Regions from separate parts of the Rhizobium sp. P1_B8 genome, predicted to be linked through region 2. Evidence: predicted binding sites of a transcription regulator. Region 2 holds the regulator's gene; each other region holds the start of a gene.
What was found. The regulator PhoB, encoded in region 2, activates phosphate uptake and scavenging genes when phosphate is short. The targets are predictions, from matches to a motif close to TGTCATNNANCTGTCAT.
Positions count from the first base shown of each region.

Region 1 (4,161 bases), on a different contig from region 2:
GTCGATCACTACCTGCCGCTACAGGAGGTCGTGCCGGTCATTCCGATGCTGGCGCTCTACCGCACCTACAATCTCGGCGTCGCCTTTTCGATGCTGTCCGGCATGGATGGCTGGTTCATCGTCGGCATGCGGCTCGTCATCGTCGCCTTCGTCATCTGGCTATGGTACCGCACGGCGAAGGATCGCTGGCTCGCTCATCTCGGTTATGCGCTGATCATCGCCGGGGCGATTGGCAATCTCGTCGACCGCTTCGCCTATGGACATGTGATCGATTACATTCTCTTCTACACCGAGAGCTGGTCCTTCGCGGTCTTCAATCTCGCCGACAGTTTCATCACCATCGGCGCCGGTTGCGTCATTCTCGACGAGCTGCTGCTGCCGAAAAAGGCCGGCCGCTAAAATCTTATCGAAATCCTGAAGGCATTCGGAACGGGCCTCATGTTAGCTAGGTAGCATGCAGAACCTGGGACAGTTGCAGGAAAGATTGTCCGCCGCCTTCGGTGGACCCGCCGCTAAGCCGCATGAGAAGCGGATGGAGGCCCTTTCCTCACGACCGAACGCAGCGGCACCCCGGGGAGCCGATGATCGCCAGAGCGGGCCCGCAGCGACCAGGCGCCTGCTGTTCTACTGGCTGGGCGGCGCCGGCCTTCTTGCCGCAACGATCCTGATGCTGCTTGCCCATGCCGGCGATCCGCTGCTGCTTTCGGGCGGTCTCGTCGTTCTTGGCCTTGCCGTCATCGCCAGTTATGCCCTGTTGATGGTTCGGTCGCGCAAGGCCGGGCAGCGTCCCGGTCAATCCATGCCGGATTGGAACGCCGGCGCAAAGCTGTTTGCCGACGTGCACGACGTGCTCGGCGACATCACGGTCAGCCGCACCATGGACCGGCGCATCATCTCCGCCAACGACACTTTTCGCCGCCTGACCGGGCGCCTGCGTCCGGAAGGAAGAACCTGCGAGGAGATCGGCCTTGCCTTCCGCCCCGGTCCGATATCGCACTGCTACGATGTCGAGATCTCGACACCGGAAGGCCAGCGCATCTTCCTCTGGCGCGACGTCGTTACCCGCGACCCGGCGAACGGCCGCCTGCTGCTGCAAAGCGTTGCCCGCGACGTGACAGACGAGCGGCTCATCGCGCAGGGCCGCGAGGAGGCCCGCCAGAAGGCTGAATATAACAGCGCCGCCAAATCGAGGCTGCTTGCCACCGTCAGCCACGAGGTGCGCACCCCGCTTTCCGGCATCCTCGGCATGACGCATCTGATTGCGGAGACGCGGCTGACGCAGGAGCAGCAGAACTATCTCGCGAGCATCCGCCAGTCCGGCCATGCATTGACGCAGCTCGTCGAGGATCTGCTCGATTTCTCTACCATCGAGGTCGGCCGCTTCGCGCTGCATCCGCGCTCGGAATCGCTGCGCAAGCTTCTGGAAAGCGTCGTCGAGATGCTCGCCCACCGGGCGCATGAAAAGGGTATCGAGATCGGCGCCACCGTGTCATCCGATGTCCCCGAAAATATGAGCTTCGACCCGGCGCGGCTGCGCCAGGTTCTGTTCAACGTCATCGGCAATGCCGTGAAGTTCACCCAGGTCGGCGGCGTCTTCATCCGCGTGTCGCTCGACGCCGGCGACTTGCTGATCACTGTGACCGATAGCGGTCCCGGCATGACGGCGGAGGAGCAGGCGCGCGTCTTCGGCGAGTTCGAGCAGGGCGGGACCGTTGCCGACAAGAGCAACGGGACCGGGCTCGGCCTTGCCATCTCCGCCCGCATCATGCGCGAATTCAACGGCACTCTGACGGTTGCCAGCGAAAAGGGCAGAGGCAGCGAATTCGCCATCCGCTTCCCGGTCGATATCGGCAGCGAGCGCCCCGACCGGCGAAACACGCTGCTTGCCGGCAACAGCGTCGTGCTGCTGGCGCCGGCAGGTGCCGCGCGTACCGCCATCGCCGAGACGATCACCGCGCTCGGTGGCCTCTGCCATCTCGTCGGCGACGGCGAGACGGCGCGGTCAACGCTGCTCGGATTGGCAAAGGGCGGACGGCGGCCGACCGATATCATCATCGACCATCGCATGTCGGCGGAATTTTCCGATCATCTTGCCGATCGCGCCGAAATCGCCGCCCTTGGCCTGCGCAAGGTCCTGCTCGTCAACCCGGAAGAACGCAGCGCCCATCCGCTCGACCTTTTCGATGCCTGGTTGATCCGGCCGCTGCGCGAACAGTCGCTGATCGACGTGCTGCGCGGGCGCATGCGCGGCATGGAGAAGCGCGACGCGCTGAACGACAACCAGCCGGGCTTCGGCCTTTCGGTGGCGGAGACGGTGGTTCCCGCCAGCGGGCTCAGCATCCTGCTCGGCGAGGACGATCCGATCAATGCCATGCTGGTGCGCGTCGTCCTGGAAAAGGGCGGGCATAAGGTGCGCCATGTCGAAGATTTCGAGTCGCTGCTCGACTGCGCGCTCTGCGAGGCGAATGCCCGACCCGATATCATCATCAGCGATCTCTCGATGCCGGGTGGGAACGGCATCGACATGCTGGGACGCCTGCGCGGCCACGAGCGGCGGCTCGATCTCGCCTCGGTGCCGGTGATCGTGCTGACTGCCGACAAGAGCGACGATTCACGCCGCCAGGTCTTGCTCAACGGCGCCAACCGCGTCATGGTAAAGCCGGTCGATCCGGTGCGGCTGCTGACCGAAGTTCAGGCGGTCGCCGCACTTTCCGCCCGCCGGGCAGAGGCGCGGTGAGCGCCTCAGGAACCGGCCCGCTGCTTGCGCTTGGAAATTCAAAATGTCACTTTCCTGTCGCAGAGAAGTGTTTTATGGCGTCGATAAGCCGGCAACGGGAGAATCGTCATGTCCGCCATCGACATCCTGAATCGTGACACCACCGCGGAGGCTGCCCCACCCTCGACGGCTGCTGTGCAAAAGGACGGCGATATCCTCGGCCGCATCGGCAATCTGGAGACCCGCCTTGCCCGCACGGCGCGCGAGATCGATGCTGCCCAGGCCGTGCGCTACCGCGTCTTCGTCGACGAAATGAAGGCGCAGCTGCCGCTGGATGCCATGCGCCGGCAGCGTGATGTCGACGCCTATGACGCCGTCTGCGACCATCTTCTCGTTCTCGACCGCTCGATCGAGGGCGACCCGGAAGACCAGATCGTCGGCACCTACCGGCTGTTGCGTCAGGATGTCGCCGTCGCCAATGGCGGTTTTTACTCGGCTTCCGAATTCGAAATCGAGGGCCTTATCGCGAAACATCCGGACAAGCGCTTCATGGAGCTCGGCCGCTCCTGCGTGCTGCCGGAATACCGCACCAAGCGCACCGTCGAGCTCCTGTGGCAGGGCAACTGGGCCTATGCGCTGAAACACGGCGTCAGCGCCATGTTCGGCTGCGCCTCGTTCCCCGGTGTCTATCTCGAAAGCCACGCGCTGGCGCTGTCCTTCCTCTATCACAACGTGCTGGCGAAGAACGAATGGGCCGTCGGGGCACTGCCGGATCTCGCCCGCAACATGGATCTGATGCCGGTCGAGGCCATCAACCCGAAGCGGGCGCTGATGGCGCTGCCGCCGCTGATCAAGGGCTATCTGCGCCTCGGCGCGATGGTCGGCTCCAGCGCGGTCATTGATCATGCCTTCAACACGACGGACGTGCTGATCGTGCTGCCGATCTCCAGCATTTCCGACCGCTACCTGAATTACTACGGCGCCGACGCCGGCCGCTTCGCGAGCTAGAGCCTTTCCTAGTCGCCAGGCCCCGGCAATGTTTCAGGGCATGATCTCTATCGGCGTATGATTGGGGACGCGAGCCCAGATATCGCGCATCTCCGAGTTGGTTACTGCAACACAGCCATCCGTCCAATCCCACAGGTGATGGACGTTTCCGAAGAGGCCCCAGCCATTGGGAAGCCCGTGGATCATGATATCGCCCCCGGCAGGAAAACCCCCTGCTTCAGCGTTGCGCCGATCATCCGGATTTGGATAGGAAATGTGCAGGCTCAGATAGGCCATGGACTTTGGATTTCGCCAGTCTATTTCATAACGTCCTTCAGGTGTTCTCTCGTCACCTTCTCGCTGCTTGGGCCCGGCATCGGCAGCCGTGCCTAAAGAAATCCGGTATGTAGAGATGGGAGCATCGCCTCTCAAAAGGAGCATGCGGCGTTCGGATTTAT
Region 1 is NZ_JBFTZZ010000006.1:350,181-354,341, reverse strand. Features, by position in the region: gene lspA (signal peptidase II) at 1-399, shown strand, start outside; gene AC1D2N_RS11340 (hybrid sensor histidine kinase/response regulator) at 455-2,737, shown strand; gene olsB (l-ornithine N(alpha)-acyltransferase) at 2,846-3,724, shown strand; gene AC1D2N_RS11330 (L,D-transpeptidase family protein) at 3,758-4,161, opposite strand, start outside.
Region 1: a site for PhoB is predicted at 2,782-2,798, ahead of olsB (l-ornithine N(alpha)-acyltransferase). Genes of this name have one in related genera too.

Region 2 (4,161 bases):
AACTACACGATCGTCATCGTCACCCACTCCATGCAGCAGGCCGCGCGCGTCTCGCAGCGCACCGCCATGTTCCACCTCGGCAATCTCGTCGAGGAGAACGACACCGACAAGATGTTCACCAATCCCGACGATCCGCGCACCCAGGACTACATCATGGGTCGCTTCGGCTGATCTTGGCGACACCAAGCCTTCCCGTTATTCGAGGATAAAGCCCCATGGCATCGACACATATTTTTTCTGCCTATGATGATGATTTGAAGTTCCTGTCCAGGCGGATTTCCGAAATGGGCGGCCTGGCCGAGCAGATGGTCAGCGAAGCCGTGCGCGCTCTCGTCAACGGCGATACCGCGCTGGCGCAGAAGGTCATCTCCGACGACGTGATCCTCGATCACGCCGAACGCGAAATCGGCGACAAGGCGATCGTCACCATCGCCCGCCGTCAGCCGATGGCTTCGGACCTGCGCGAAATCATGGGTTCGATCCGCATCGCCGCCGATCTCGAACGTGTCGGCGACCTCGGCAAGAACACCGCCAAGCGCGTCATCGCCGTCCAAAGCACCGGCGTTCCCCGCAAGCTCGCTCGCGGCCTCGAGCATCTGTCCGAGCTGGCGCTCGTTCAGCTCAAGGAAGTGCTCGACGTCTACACCAATCGTTCCGCCGACAAGGCGAATGCGATCCGCGAACGGGACAATGAGATCGACGCGATGTACACCTCGCTGTTCCGCGAGCTCCTGACCTACATGATGGAAGATCCGCGCAACATCACCAGCTGCACACATCTTCTCTTCTGCGCCAAGAACATCGAGCGCATCGGCGACCACGCCACCAACATCGCCGAGACGATCTATTACATGACGACAGGCGCGCAGCCGGAAGGCGACCGTCCGAAGGACGACAGCGCCAACACCGTCGGCGCGGTCACGGAATAACCGCCCACACCCCGCCACCTGCGTGCGCGCCCGTCCGGGCGCGCAAGAGGTCGCAGCCAATTTCTGAATTTGCGCAGGATGCATTGCTTAAATCACCCCCGGTTTAAGGATCATGCGCGAGGAGACCGACACGCATGATCCCGAGAGTTGCAGTTGTTGAAGACGAGGAAGCCCTCAGCGTGCTTCTTCGCTACAATCTCGAAGCGGAAGGCTTCGAGGTCGATACCATCCTTCGTGGCGACGAAGCCGAAATGCGGCTTCAGGAGCGCACGCCCGATCTTCTCATCCTCGATTGGATGCTGCCTGGCGTCTCCGGCATCGAGCTCTGCCGGCGCCTGCGCATGCGGCCGGAAACCGAGCGCCTGCCGATCATTATGCTGACGGCGCGCGGCGAAGAGAGCGAGCGTGTTCGCGGATTGTCGACGGGCGCCGACGATTATGTCGTCAAGCCCTTCTCGACCCCCGAGCTCGTTGCCCGCGTCAAGGCGATGCTGCGGCGCGCCCGCCCCGAGGTGCTGTCGACGGTGCTGAAATGCGGTGACATCGAGCTCGACCGCGAGACCCATCGCGTCCATCGCAAGACCCGCGAAGTCCGCCTCGGCCCCACCGAATTCCGCCTGCTGGAATTCCTGATGTCGTCGCCGGGCCGGGTCTTCTCCCGCTCGCAGCTTCTGGACGGCGTCTGGGGCCACGATATCTATGTCGACGAGCGCACCGTCGACGTCCATGTCGGCCGCCTGCGCAAGGCGCTGAATTTTTCCAACATGCAGGACGTCATCCGCACCGTCCGCGGCGCCGGCTATTCGATGGAAGCCTGAGGGCTTTGTCCCGCTGCTGTCCGGTTTGCGCTGATGGCTGCCCCTCACCCCAACCCTCTCCCCGTAAAAAACGGGGAGAGGGGACGTGCCACACGAGCGCGCGCTGGGAACGGAGAGGGCGCCGCATGCCCCTTCGCCCCGTTCACGGGGAGAAGGTGGCGGCAGCCGGATGAGGGGCAGCCATTGGCACGAACCAAAATTGCATAAAAAAACGGGCCACTTGGCCCGTTATTTATGTCTGACGATAATAGCCCGCTCAGCTGGCCCGCGCGGCCGCCCGGCGGCGTTCGTTGACCGGCTGGTAGGCAAGCTTCTGGTGGTAGCTGCAATAGGGCGAATTGTCGGGGGATTCGCAGCCGCAGAAATGGAAGTCATCCTTCAGCGGATCGCCGACCGGCCACTTGCAGGTGCGTTCGGTCAGTTCCGTCAGGCCGAGGCGTCGGGAAATCGGCACGACCACGTTGCCTCTCGGCACGTATTCCATTTCCTCGATCGTTTCGATCTCGATCTCTTCCTTCAGCATGGTCGCGCCCTGCTGGCGGGTAACGGTGCGCGTGGCGACCCGTGAGGCATAGTTCGGTGCGCGCGGCGCCGATGTATTGCGCTTCGGCGTTCGTGCGGCGGTGTTGGTGCCGCCGGCCTTGGCACGGCCTGGAAGGCTCAGCCGGTGCACTTTGCCGATGACCGCATTTCTGCTGACTCCGCCAAGCTGCGCAGCGATCTGGCTGGCGCTCAGTCCTTCGGCCCAAAGTTTCTTGAGTTTCTCGACCCGCTCGTCTGTCCAGTTCATGCCCTGTCTCCACCTTTTGCGTTGGTGATGGCAGAATCCCTCACCGTTGTCCCGGGAGCTCCGAAACAAGAAACGCTTGATCAATTTTGGTGACTAGTTCCGCCGCATGCAGTCTAGTAATTGATCTTTAACCTAGTGTGAGGCTGACTCCGTGACAAGAGTCGCATGAATCCGGATGAATCGAATTCGTAGTTTTCCCCAACTTGCTGCCTCTGCGTGGCATTTCTGCAATAATGCCTGTTGAAGACTGAAAATGCCGCTGTACACCCTTGCTGCATACGCTAAGGGCGCAGTTTTGTTGACATTGCAGCGCGAAAAGGAAATAGTGCCCCTCGCCGCCGCAAGGCGGCATTTTTGATTTTTCGGGCCTGGTTTCCTTAGCCGGAGTCATTGCCCGGCAACTTGATGGAGATCGCGCCATGGCTGAAGCCGCGCCGCTTTATGACACCTATTCTCGTGCCCCGCTGCGGTTCGAGCGAGGCGAGGGCGTGTGGCTGATCACCGAAAGCGGCGAGCGATATCTCGATTTCGGCGCTGGCGTTGCCGTTACGTCAGTCGGCCACAGCAATCCGCATGTCGTGGGCGCACTGAAGGAGCAGGCCGACAAGGTCTGGCACCTGTCGAACATCTATGAGATCCCCGGTCAGGAACGTCTGGCAAAACGGCTGACGGACGCCACCTTCGCCGACAAGGTGTTCTTCACCAATTCGGGTGCCGAGGCGCTCGAATGCGCGATCAAGACGGCGCGCCGCTATCAGTTTTCCAAGGGCCATCCCGAGCGCTTCCATATCATCACCTTCGAAGGCGCCTTCCACGGACGGACGCTGGCGACGATCGCTGCCGGCGGCCAAGAGAAATATCTCGAAGGCTTCGGCCCCAAGGCGCCGGGTTTCGATCAGGTGGCTTTCGGCGACATCGAAGCGGTCCGCGCCGCGATCACCGATGCCACGGCTGGAATTCTCATCGAGCCGGTGCAGGGCGAGGGCGGTGTCCGTCCTGCCACCACCGAGTTCATGAAGGCGCTCCGCCAGCTCTGCGACGACAACGGCCTGCTGTTGATCCTCGACGAGGTCCAGACCGGCGTCGGCCGCACCGGCAAGCTCTTCGCCCATGAATGGGCGGGCGTGACCCCCGACATCATGGCTGTCGCCAAGGGCATCGGCGGCGGTTTCCCGCTCGGCGCCTGCCTTGCCACATCAGAGGCCGCCTCCGGCATGAAGGCCGGCACGCATGGCTCGACCTATGGCGGCAATCCGCTCGCCATGGCCGTCGGCAGCGCCGTGCTCGACATCATCCTTGCCGATGGCTTCCTCCAGCATGTGCGCGACGTCGCACTGGTCTTCCGCCAGGGCCTCGCCTCACTGAAGGATCGTTATCCCGATGTGATCGAAGATATCAGAGGCGAGGGGCTGTTGCTCGGCGTCAAGGCTGCCGTTCCCTCAGCCGAACTGCTGCAGGCGATCCGCGCCGCCCATCTGCTCGGCGTGCCCGCCGGCGACAATGTCATCCGCCTTCTTCCGCCCCTCGTGGTCACCGCCGAGGAAGCCCGCGAGGGCCTTGCCCGCATCGAGCGCGCCGCCGAGAGCATTCGCGCCTCCAAGGTCAAGAAGACGGCTTGACGAGA
Region 2 is NZ_JBFTZZ010000004.1:91,511-95,671, forward strand. Features, by position in the region: gene pstB (phosphate ABC transporter ATP-binding protein PstB) at 1-171, shown strand, start outside; gene phoU (phosphate signaling complex protein PhoU) at 216-929, shown strand; gene phoB (phosphate regulon transcriptional regulator PhoB) at 1,064-1,747, shown strand; gene AC1D2N_RS07310 (GcrA family cell cycle regulator) at 2,004-2,537, opposite strand; gene AC1D2N_RS07315 (aspartate aminotransferase family protein) at 2,957-4,156, shown strand.

Region 3 (4,161 bases), on a different contig from region 2:
TCGCGGCATCACCTATGCCGAAACCCTGCCGGAGAACGCCGCCCTCACCGAAGGCAAATGGTGGGACAAGGATTACAGCGGCGAGCCACTCGTCTCCTTCTCCTCGGAAGAGGCCCATGAGCTCGGCCTCAAGATCGGCGATAAGGTCACCGTCAACGTGCTCGGCCGCAACATTACGGCGAAGATCGCCAATCTGCGCCGCGTCGAGTGGGAATCGCTGTCGATCAATTTCGTCATGGTCTTCTCGCCGAATACCTTCCGCGGCGCCCCGCATGCGTGGCTCGCGACGCTGACCGATCCCTCTTCGACACCGGCCGAAGATGCGGCGATCCTGAAATCCGTCACCAACACCTATCCGACGATCACCAGTGTGCGCGTCAAGGACGCGATCGATATCGTCAACCAGCTGGTCGCGCAGCTTGCGACCGCGATCCGCGCTGCGGCCTCGGTCGCCCTCATCGCCTCGATCCTCGTCCTTGCCGGCGCGCTTGCCGCCGGAAACCGGGCGCGCACCCACGACGCGGTGGTGCTGAAGACGCTCGGCGCCACGCGCGCCATGCTGATCCGCGCCTTCAGCTACGAATATCTGATCCTCGGGCTTGCGACCGCAATCTTCGCGCTGATCGCCGGCGGCGTTGCCGCCTGGTTCATCGTCGCCCGCATCATGCTTCTACCCTCGACCTTTCTGCCCGACGTGGCGGGACTGACGCTTGTGACCGCGCTCGTCCTCACCGTCGGCATCGGCCTTATCGGCACCTGGCGCATCCTTGGGCAGAAGGCGGCCCCCGTTTTGCGCGAGCTCTGACCGGGCAGCGGCACTCAAACCCTTCACCTTACGGCGATTTAACCGGCCGAGGCTTTGCAAGCCTCTTGTTTGCAATGGGCGAAAGCCTCATATTGTTCGCAGGCATGCTGGAGCTCCGCAGCGGCGCCCGGGTCGAAAACCCCGACACCGTATATCCATCGGAGCTTGTAAGAGGAAACTATGGCTGATCTTCGTAACTATCAAAGCCGCGCTCAGACCGGCGAGATGATTGATCAAGGCCTGCGCGCTTATATGCTCAAGGTCTACAACCTGATGGCGCTGGGTCTGGCGATCACCGGTGTGGCCGCATATCTGTCGTTCCAATTCGCCTTCGCCAATGGCGAACTGACCGCTTTCGGTCAGGCGATCTATGTAAGCCCGCTGAAGTGGGTGGTCATTCTGGCGCCGCTGGCTCTGGTGTTCTTCCTGAGCTTCCGGATCAATACCATGACGGTGGCCGCCGCCCAGACGACCTTTGCGGTCTACGCTGCGCTCGTCGGTCTGTCGCTCTCGTCGATCTTCCTGATCTACACGGGCCAGAGCGTCGTTCAGACCTTCTTCGTCACCGCCGCCTCCTTTGGCGCGCTGTCGCTGTACGGCTACACGACGAAGCGTAACCTGTCGGCGATGGGCTCGTTCCTGATGATGGGTCTCTTCGGCCTGATCATCGCTTCGCTGGTCAACATCTTCCTGGCGTCGTCCGCCGTCCAGTTCGCGATCTCGGTGCTCGGCGTCCTGATCTTCGCAGGCCTCACCGCCTACGATACGCAGCGGATCAAGGAATTGTACTTGGAAGCCGATGACGTCGCCGTGGCCGGTCGCAAGGCGATCATGGGTGCGCTGACGCTCTATCTCGACTTCATCAACCTCTTCATGTTCCTGCTGCAGTTCATGGGCAACCGTAAATAAGCAGGACCGACTGAGATCGAAAAGGCGGCTTCGGCCGCCTTTTTTGTTGCGCAGGCTTTCGCGGGGTGGTTCGACAGCGCCGCGCGTCCTTTCAGACGCGCAAAGGACGCTGTAGCATTTTGAATTGCTGCATAATTTCGTCCTTAAATCGATTCCGATTTGAGGAATTATGCAGTAGGAAGGCCTTACCCACTCCTATGGACCGGCCGCGAAATGTCCTTCCTCCTGCGCGATGCGTCGAACGACGATATTCCCGCCATTGCCGATATCTACCGCGAATCCGTCCTGAACGGCGTCGCGAGCTATGAGATCGTGCCGCCCTCCGAGGCCGAGATGGCGCTGCGTTTTTCGGCGATCGTCAGCCAGCAATATCCCTATATTGCTGCAACCGATGCGGATGGAATCCTACTCGGCTACGCCTATGCCTCGGCGTTTCGCACGCGTCCCGCCTATCGCTGGCTGGTCGAGGATTCGATCTATCTCGCGCCTGAGGCCCGCGGCCGGGGCATCGGCAAGGCGCTGCTCGCCGAACTGATCACCCGCTGCACCGGACTCGGTTTCCGTCAGATGGCAGCCGTCATTGGCGGCGCCAGCCCGGCCTCGATCGCGCTTCATCGCGCAGCCGGCTTCGAGGAGGTCGGTCTGATGAAGGGCACCGGCTACAAGCACGGCCGCTGGCTGGATACGATGTTCATGCAGCGCGTCCTCGGTGAGGGCACGAGCACCGATCCGCACCCGTCAGCCTATCCCGGCACGCTGTTTGCCGGCTAGCGCATCGTGCTTTGCGCGTTTGGAAAGAGGCGCAGCGCTGTAAGTGCGGCTTACTTGTCGACGAGCTTCAGGGCCTTGTCGAACACCTTCAGCACCTGGTTCAGCTCGTGACCGCGCTTCAGGATCGTACCGTTGGTGTTGATGACGGAATAGGCGCCCTGCTTGGCGGCGAGCTTCGGATTTTTCTCGATGCGGAAGAGCGGCATTTCGCCGGAACGCTTGAAGACGGAAAAGACTGCCCTGTCCTTGAGGTGATCGATGGCGTAGTCGCGCCATTCACCGTCACCGACCATACGGCCGTAGATCCAGAGGATGGCGTCCAGTTCGCGCCGGTGGAAGGTCACCGGAAGCGGGTCCTTGCTTTGCTTGTATTCCCTGAGATCGACGACGACTGAGGAACTGTGGTCGACGGAACGGCTTTCGCCGTGTCGCAAATCCGGCTGATCTGTCATCAGTCTCACAAGGCCTCCACATGTGACAGGAGAGTGACAGTTTGCCCGAGCCGCCGCAAATTGCAAGAGTGCCAGCCGCCACATTCGGCCGCACCACAGCGCCGCGCGTCTCTCGCGCACGGACGCTGTAGCACTTTGAGTCTGCGCATCATGCCTTCCGAAAGTTGGGTCCGATTTTCGGAAGGCATGATGCGCTGGGCAGGCCAACGCTTTCTCGACAGCGCCGCATTTCAGTCAAAACAGCGCCTCATTTGCAGGAGATTTATGAATTCCAGTTTGGCGCCAGCGCGCCAAAGGGCCCGGCGGAGCGTATCGACCTTAACCCCAGCCCCGAATACGCTCGGCCGGGCCGCCCCAGCATTTCATCCGTAACCGGATGAAATTTCAGATATTTTTTCCAGCCATCACCACGGTTGCGCCAAGGATGGCAGCCGGATCGCCGTCTGCGGTCGCCGATTGCAGCAGAATCGCGCAGCCTTCGAGCTGCGGCCGCTGCAGGACGCTGGCCGGCAGCGTCAGACTGGTCGCCTTGCCGTCCCACATGCCGACGGTTTCGACATTGGTGACGCTGTGCAGATAGGAGATCTTCTGGCCGCTGTTCTCACCCTTTTCGACGTCGATTGTCTTTTCCTTGTCGAAATAAACCATCACGACATTGGCTTTGCCCTGTCCGGCGCCGATCTTGATCTCCAGTTCGTCGCCGCGCATCGCGGCGTTGATGGGAACGGTCAGACCGTTGCCTTCGCTGCTAAAGGTGTCGATCTTGCTGTTGATTCCGTTGAGATCGGCGCCGGCCAGATGGCCGCGTCCGTTGACGATGGCCTGCGGCGTGTAGACGTTGCTGCGGCCCATCGTCCTGGCATAGCCGTATTGCCGCTCGGTGTTTTCCTTGGAGCTCAGCGTATCGGCCCAGCCGAGATAGTTCCAGTAATCGACATGATAGGCGAGCGCGATGACATCGCCCTGGTTCACCAGCTTGCGGAAAGCGGCGTCAGCGGGAGGACAGGAGGAGCAGCCCTGCGCCGTGAAGAGTTCGACGACACCTTTCGGCGTGCCGTCCTCGGCCTGCAACGGGCCTGAGAAAACAACGCTAGCGATCAGCGGAATCAAAAAACGGGGGGACATTCACCTGCACCTCTTTTTCAGCGCCGACGGCGTGTTCGAACCGGAGGCCCTGACATATGAACGTACGAATAATCCTTCCGGGTCCAAACGAAAAGTCAC
Region 3 is NZ_JBFTZZ010000007.1:68,529-72,689, reverse strand. Features, by position in the region: gene AC1D2N_RS11770 (ABC transporter permease) at 1-805, shown strand, start outside; gene AC1D2N_RS11765 (Bax inhibitor-1/YccA family protein) at 986-1,714, shown strand; gene AC1D2N_RS11760 (GNAT family N-acetyltransferase) at 1,928-2,485, shown strand; gene AC1D2N_RS11755 (DUF2794 domain-containing protein) at 2,536-2,937, opposite strand; gene AC1D2N_RS11750 (DUF1223 domain-containing protein) at 3,322-4,062, opposite strand.
Region 3: a site for PhoB is predicted at 2,960-2,976, ahead of AC1D2N_RS11755 (DUF2794 domain-containing protein). Genes of this name have one in related genera too.

Region 4 (4,161 bases), on a different contig from region 2:
CCGAAATCGACGATGTGCAGCTGTCCGCCGGGATTGAGTGCGGCGATCGATGCATCGACGGCGCGCTCCCAGTCCGGGATCATCGACAGGGCATAGGAAATCAGGATGCGGTCGAAGCCGCTGACGCCGAATTCGCGCGGCGTGAACGCCGTGGCGTCGGCGACGCGGAATTCCGGGATCGTCGCCTTGGTGGCGAAGGTCTTGCGCGCCGAAATCAGCATTTCCTGGGAAATGTCGAGGCCGAACAGCTTGGCGGTCGGGAAATGCCTGTGGGCGAAGGCCATGTTGCGCCCGGTGCCGCAGCCGACTTCAAGCAGGGTGCCGCCTTCGGGAACGTCGAGATTGCGGATCGTGCTGTCGCGGCCGAGAAGATAATATTTGCGGGTCAGGTCGTAGATGTGTCGCTGGTAGCGGTACATGCCATCCATGAGGCTGGCATGTTCATCACTCTTTCCTGCCGTCTCAGTGCCGACCTTGCTCACGCCTTCTTCCCGTAAATGTGGAAGCCGCCGTAGATTGCCGAGCGATCGAGCGCGGTCAGTTCAAGCGACTTCTCCTCGAAGTAATCCCATTGGTCGCGGATCGCCGGAGCCAGACGGCCTTCGATGATGCTTTTTTCGGCGGCGGTGCGGAAGATCACGCGGGCGCCGTCGCGCGCCGTGCGGGTGATTTCCGTCCAGACGTCGTTCAACTGCTCGTCCGTCATCCAGTCCTGTGCGTCGAGCAGGATGTAGCGGTCGCGCGAGGCGGCCGGCTCGCGAGCCAGAAGCTCGGTGAAGCTTGCGTGGTGGACGTTGACGCGGTCGACATTGGCGCGGATCACCTGATAGTGCTCCGACTTCAAATAGGTCGGCAGCGGGCCTTCCGTTTCGGTGCCGTAGCGGCGGCCGAAGGCCTGCCAGGCAAAATAGTTGTCGCTCATCGGGAAATGACAGGCGAGCTTTTCCAGGCGGTGCTTCAGCACCGGCGCGATCGAATGATCGGCGGCAAGGCTCGCAAGTTCGTCATATTGCTGCGGCGGAATGCCGAGGCCGAAGAGCGAGCTCTTGCGGCCGGTGATCCAGCGCACGACCGGCTTTTCGAAGAGCGGCGCGATCTGCTCGTCGAAGAACTGGCGCTGCTCGCGGATCGAGCGGGTTTTGGTCATCTCGCGCAGTTTGACGCCATGCAGGCGGGCAAGAAGGTGGGCAGCGCCGATGAAGCGGCCGAGCAGGCCCGTTTCGTAAATGTTGCGGTCGAAGACGCTGACGCGGCGGCGGCCGAACTTGCGGCCGTTCCAGTAGCTACGGGTCGCCTCATCGAGACGGGCGGCGAGATGCTGGTCGTAAGCGCGGCTGTTCGACTTCTCGTTCGGCATCGCCAGGAAGCGGACAAGATCGGCATGGCCGGGAAGATGCTTGAAGGCGGCAAGCTTCAGGCGGTTCAGCGCGATGTGGTGCGGGTTGAGATCGACGACGTCGATCGAGGCCGGCGCCTTGGAGAGATAGGCGAGCATGTTGCAGCCGCCAGAGCCGATGGTGACGATGCGATGGTTGGGCTTCAGCTCCATCGCCTGCATGTCGAGATCCGGATCCTCCCAGATCTGCGGATAGACGAGGCCGGAGAAGAGAAGGCCGAAGAGACGCTCGGAAAAGCCATCCTTCGAAAAAGCCTTATGGCGGAGAAGGGCGTCCTTGAGTTTCCGGTTCTTGCGGAAGCCGGCATCCGGTGCAAATTCTGACATGAGTCTGTCACCTTTTTAGCGTTTAGGGCGTGTAGCGCGCCTCTGCTACAGTTTGATGACGTGGGCTGTGGGCGCCGTTCTTCGGAGGCTTCGACCTCCTCGGGCGAGCAACCGGGATGGCTCTCCTGGGAAAGTGATCGGGACGATGGCCGTTCTTCGCTTCGGCCCCTTTCCGGCGCGTGTGATTCCTGCTTTTCTCCCGCCATGGAGGAATGCCATGCGATTTGTCCTGCGTATCCTGAAGGCGCTTGCTCTCCTTCTCGTTCTCCTCGTCATCACTGCCGCCAGCTGGCTCTTCATCCGGCCGCCGGAACTGCTCAGCGTCGGCGACGGCTATGCCGCCAAGATCGTCTGCTCCAATGTCTTCATCGCCGGTCGGGGGGCCGAGGATGTGCTTCATGACGATGTCCAGGCGCCCGGAAATCCGCTGCTGCGGCTCGTGCGTGTCAGCGTCGACCGCGACAACGACCGCGTGACGGCGCGCTTCATGGGACTGTTTGCGCCGAGTTATGCGCTCTATCGCGGCGCTTTCGGCTGCGCGAGCGTGCCGGACGGCAATTTCGAGGCGGCGGCGAATGCAGCGCCCTTCGATCCACCGGCCAAGATGCAGCCGAATGACGCCTTGTGGCCGGAGGGCGAGGGCACCGGCAACCCGGCGGACGGCAAGATCGCCGCGCTGCTTGCCGATGCCGGCGTGGCCGGCCCTGCAATGCGGGCGATCGTCGTGGTGCGCGATGGCCGCATCGTCGCCGAAGCCTATGGCCCCGGCTTCTCGGCAAAGACGCCGCTCATCGGCTGGTCGATGACGAAGACCGTGAATGCGGCGGTCCTCGGCCGGCTGATGCTCGACGGCAAGATCTCCTTCGACGATGATAACCTGCTGGCGCAGTGGAAGAACGATGCGCGCGCCAGGATCAAGGTTTCCGACCTGCTCGGCATGGAGAGCGGCCTTGCCTTCAACGAGGACTATGGCGACGTCGCCGATGTGACGCGCATGCTCTATCTCGATCCCGACATGGTATCGCTGCCGGCCAATGCGCCGATGGAGGCAGCACCCGGCCAGCGCTTCCGCTATTCGAGCGGTACGGCCGTGCTCTTGTCACGCATCTGGATGGACAGGGTCGGCAATGCGCAGGCCGCCTTTTCCTATCCGCACGACGCGTTGTTTTCGCCGCTCGGCATGACGAGCGCGGTGTTCGAACTCGACGCGCGCGGCACGTTTGCCGGAAGCTCCTATCTCTATGCGACGGCGCATGACTGGGCGCGCTTCGGGCAGTTCCTGCTGCAGGATGGCGTGTGGAACGGCCAGCGGCTGCTGCCGGAGGGTTTCGTCGGCGCCATGCGTACCCCGACGGCAGCGTCGAACGGGCGGTATACGCAAGGCCAAGCCTGGCTCGCTCCTGGCGGCCCAAGCGCCGCGTTCGGACTGCCGGAGGATACGTTCTGGCTGACGGGGCATGACGGGCAGAGCATGGCGATCGTGCCTTCCGCCAATCTGGTCGTCGTCCGGCTCGGCCTGACGCCAAGCCGGCTCGACTATCAGCCGCAGACGCTGCTCAAGAAGATCCTGGCCGCCGTGCCGCAACCGGGGGAGCCGAAACAGCAGGCCGGGTCACAACAAAAGGCGCAGCCGCAGCCATAGGCCGGAGCTGCGATCGCCGTTTCAGCAATTGCCTTGGTGTCAGTAGTTGCCTTGGGCGATGTCGGTCATGCCCTTGCGCTTGGCGTCATAATAATAGCCGCGCGCATAGAGGCGGACGGCATCGTCTTCCTTATTGTCGGAGACGAGCCAGGCGCCGCGCAGATATTTCGCGGCATATTTGATGTTGGTCTCGGCATCGAAGAGGCCGCCCGGGGCACCGTCATAACCCATGGACTTGGCGGTGTTGTACTTGATCTGCATGAGGCCGAAATAGCCGCGCTTGTTGTAGGCCTTCGGATTATAGCGGCTCTCGCGATGGACGATGCGGTGGAGCAACGTCTCGGGAATCTCGTAGACCTTCGAATATTTGGCGATGAGTTTGGTGACGAAGCTCTTTTCGACCGTCGGCGCATCGTCTTTGTCGTCGTCGCTGAACATCGGGGGCGCCGTCGGCGGATCGATCGGCCCGGATTCGTCGAAACCGTAATCCATGCTGGCGCGTGGCGTGGTGTCAACTGCGGCAAGTGCTGCAAGCGCACTGTTTTGCGGTGTCGCAGCAAAGGCAAGCTGCGTCGTCGGCTGTGCGGGCGCTCCTGGACGCGGCGTCGGCACGACGGACTGGATCGCCGTCATCTCGGGCGTCAGCGGAATCTGCGCGTAGGCTGCCGGCTGTATGCCTGCCTGCATGGCGAGATCGGCAGGCTGAGAGGTCGCCACGGCCGGCATCGCCGTTGCGGTCAGGGAGGGGGGTGATGCCTGAGGGATGGTCGCGCCAGCGACAGCTGCGCCTTCGGCT
Region 4 is NZ_JBFTZZ010000001.1:576,817-580,977, forward strand. Features, by position in the region: gene AC1D2N_RS02735 (class I SAM-dependent methyltransferase) at 1-482, opposite strand, end outside; gene AC1D2N_RS02740 (BtaA family protein) at 479-1,723, opposite strand; gene AC1D2N_RS02745 (serine hydrolase domain-containing protein) at 1,941-3,365, shown strand; gene AC1D2N_RS02750 (lytic transglycosylase domain-containing protein) at 3,405-4,161, opposite strand, start outside.
Region 4: a site for PhoB is predicted at 1,768-1,784, ahead of AC1D2N_RS02740 (BtaA family protein). Genes of this name have one in related genera too.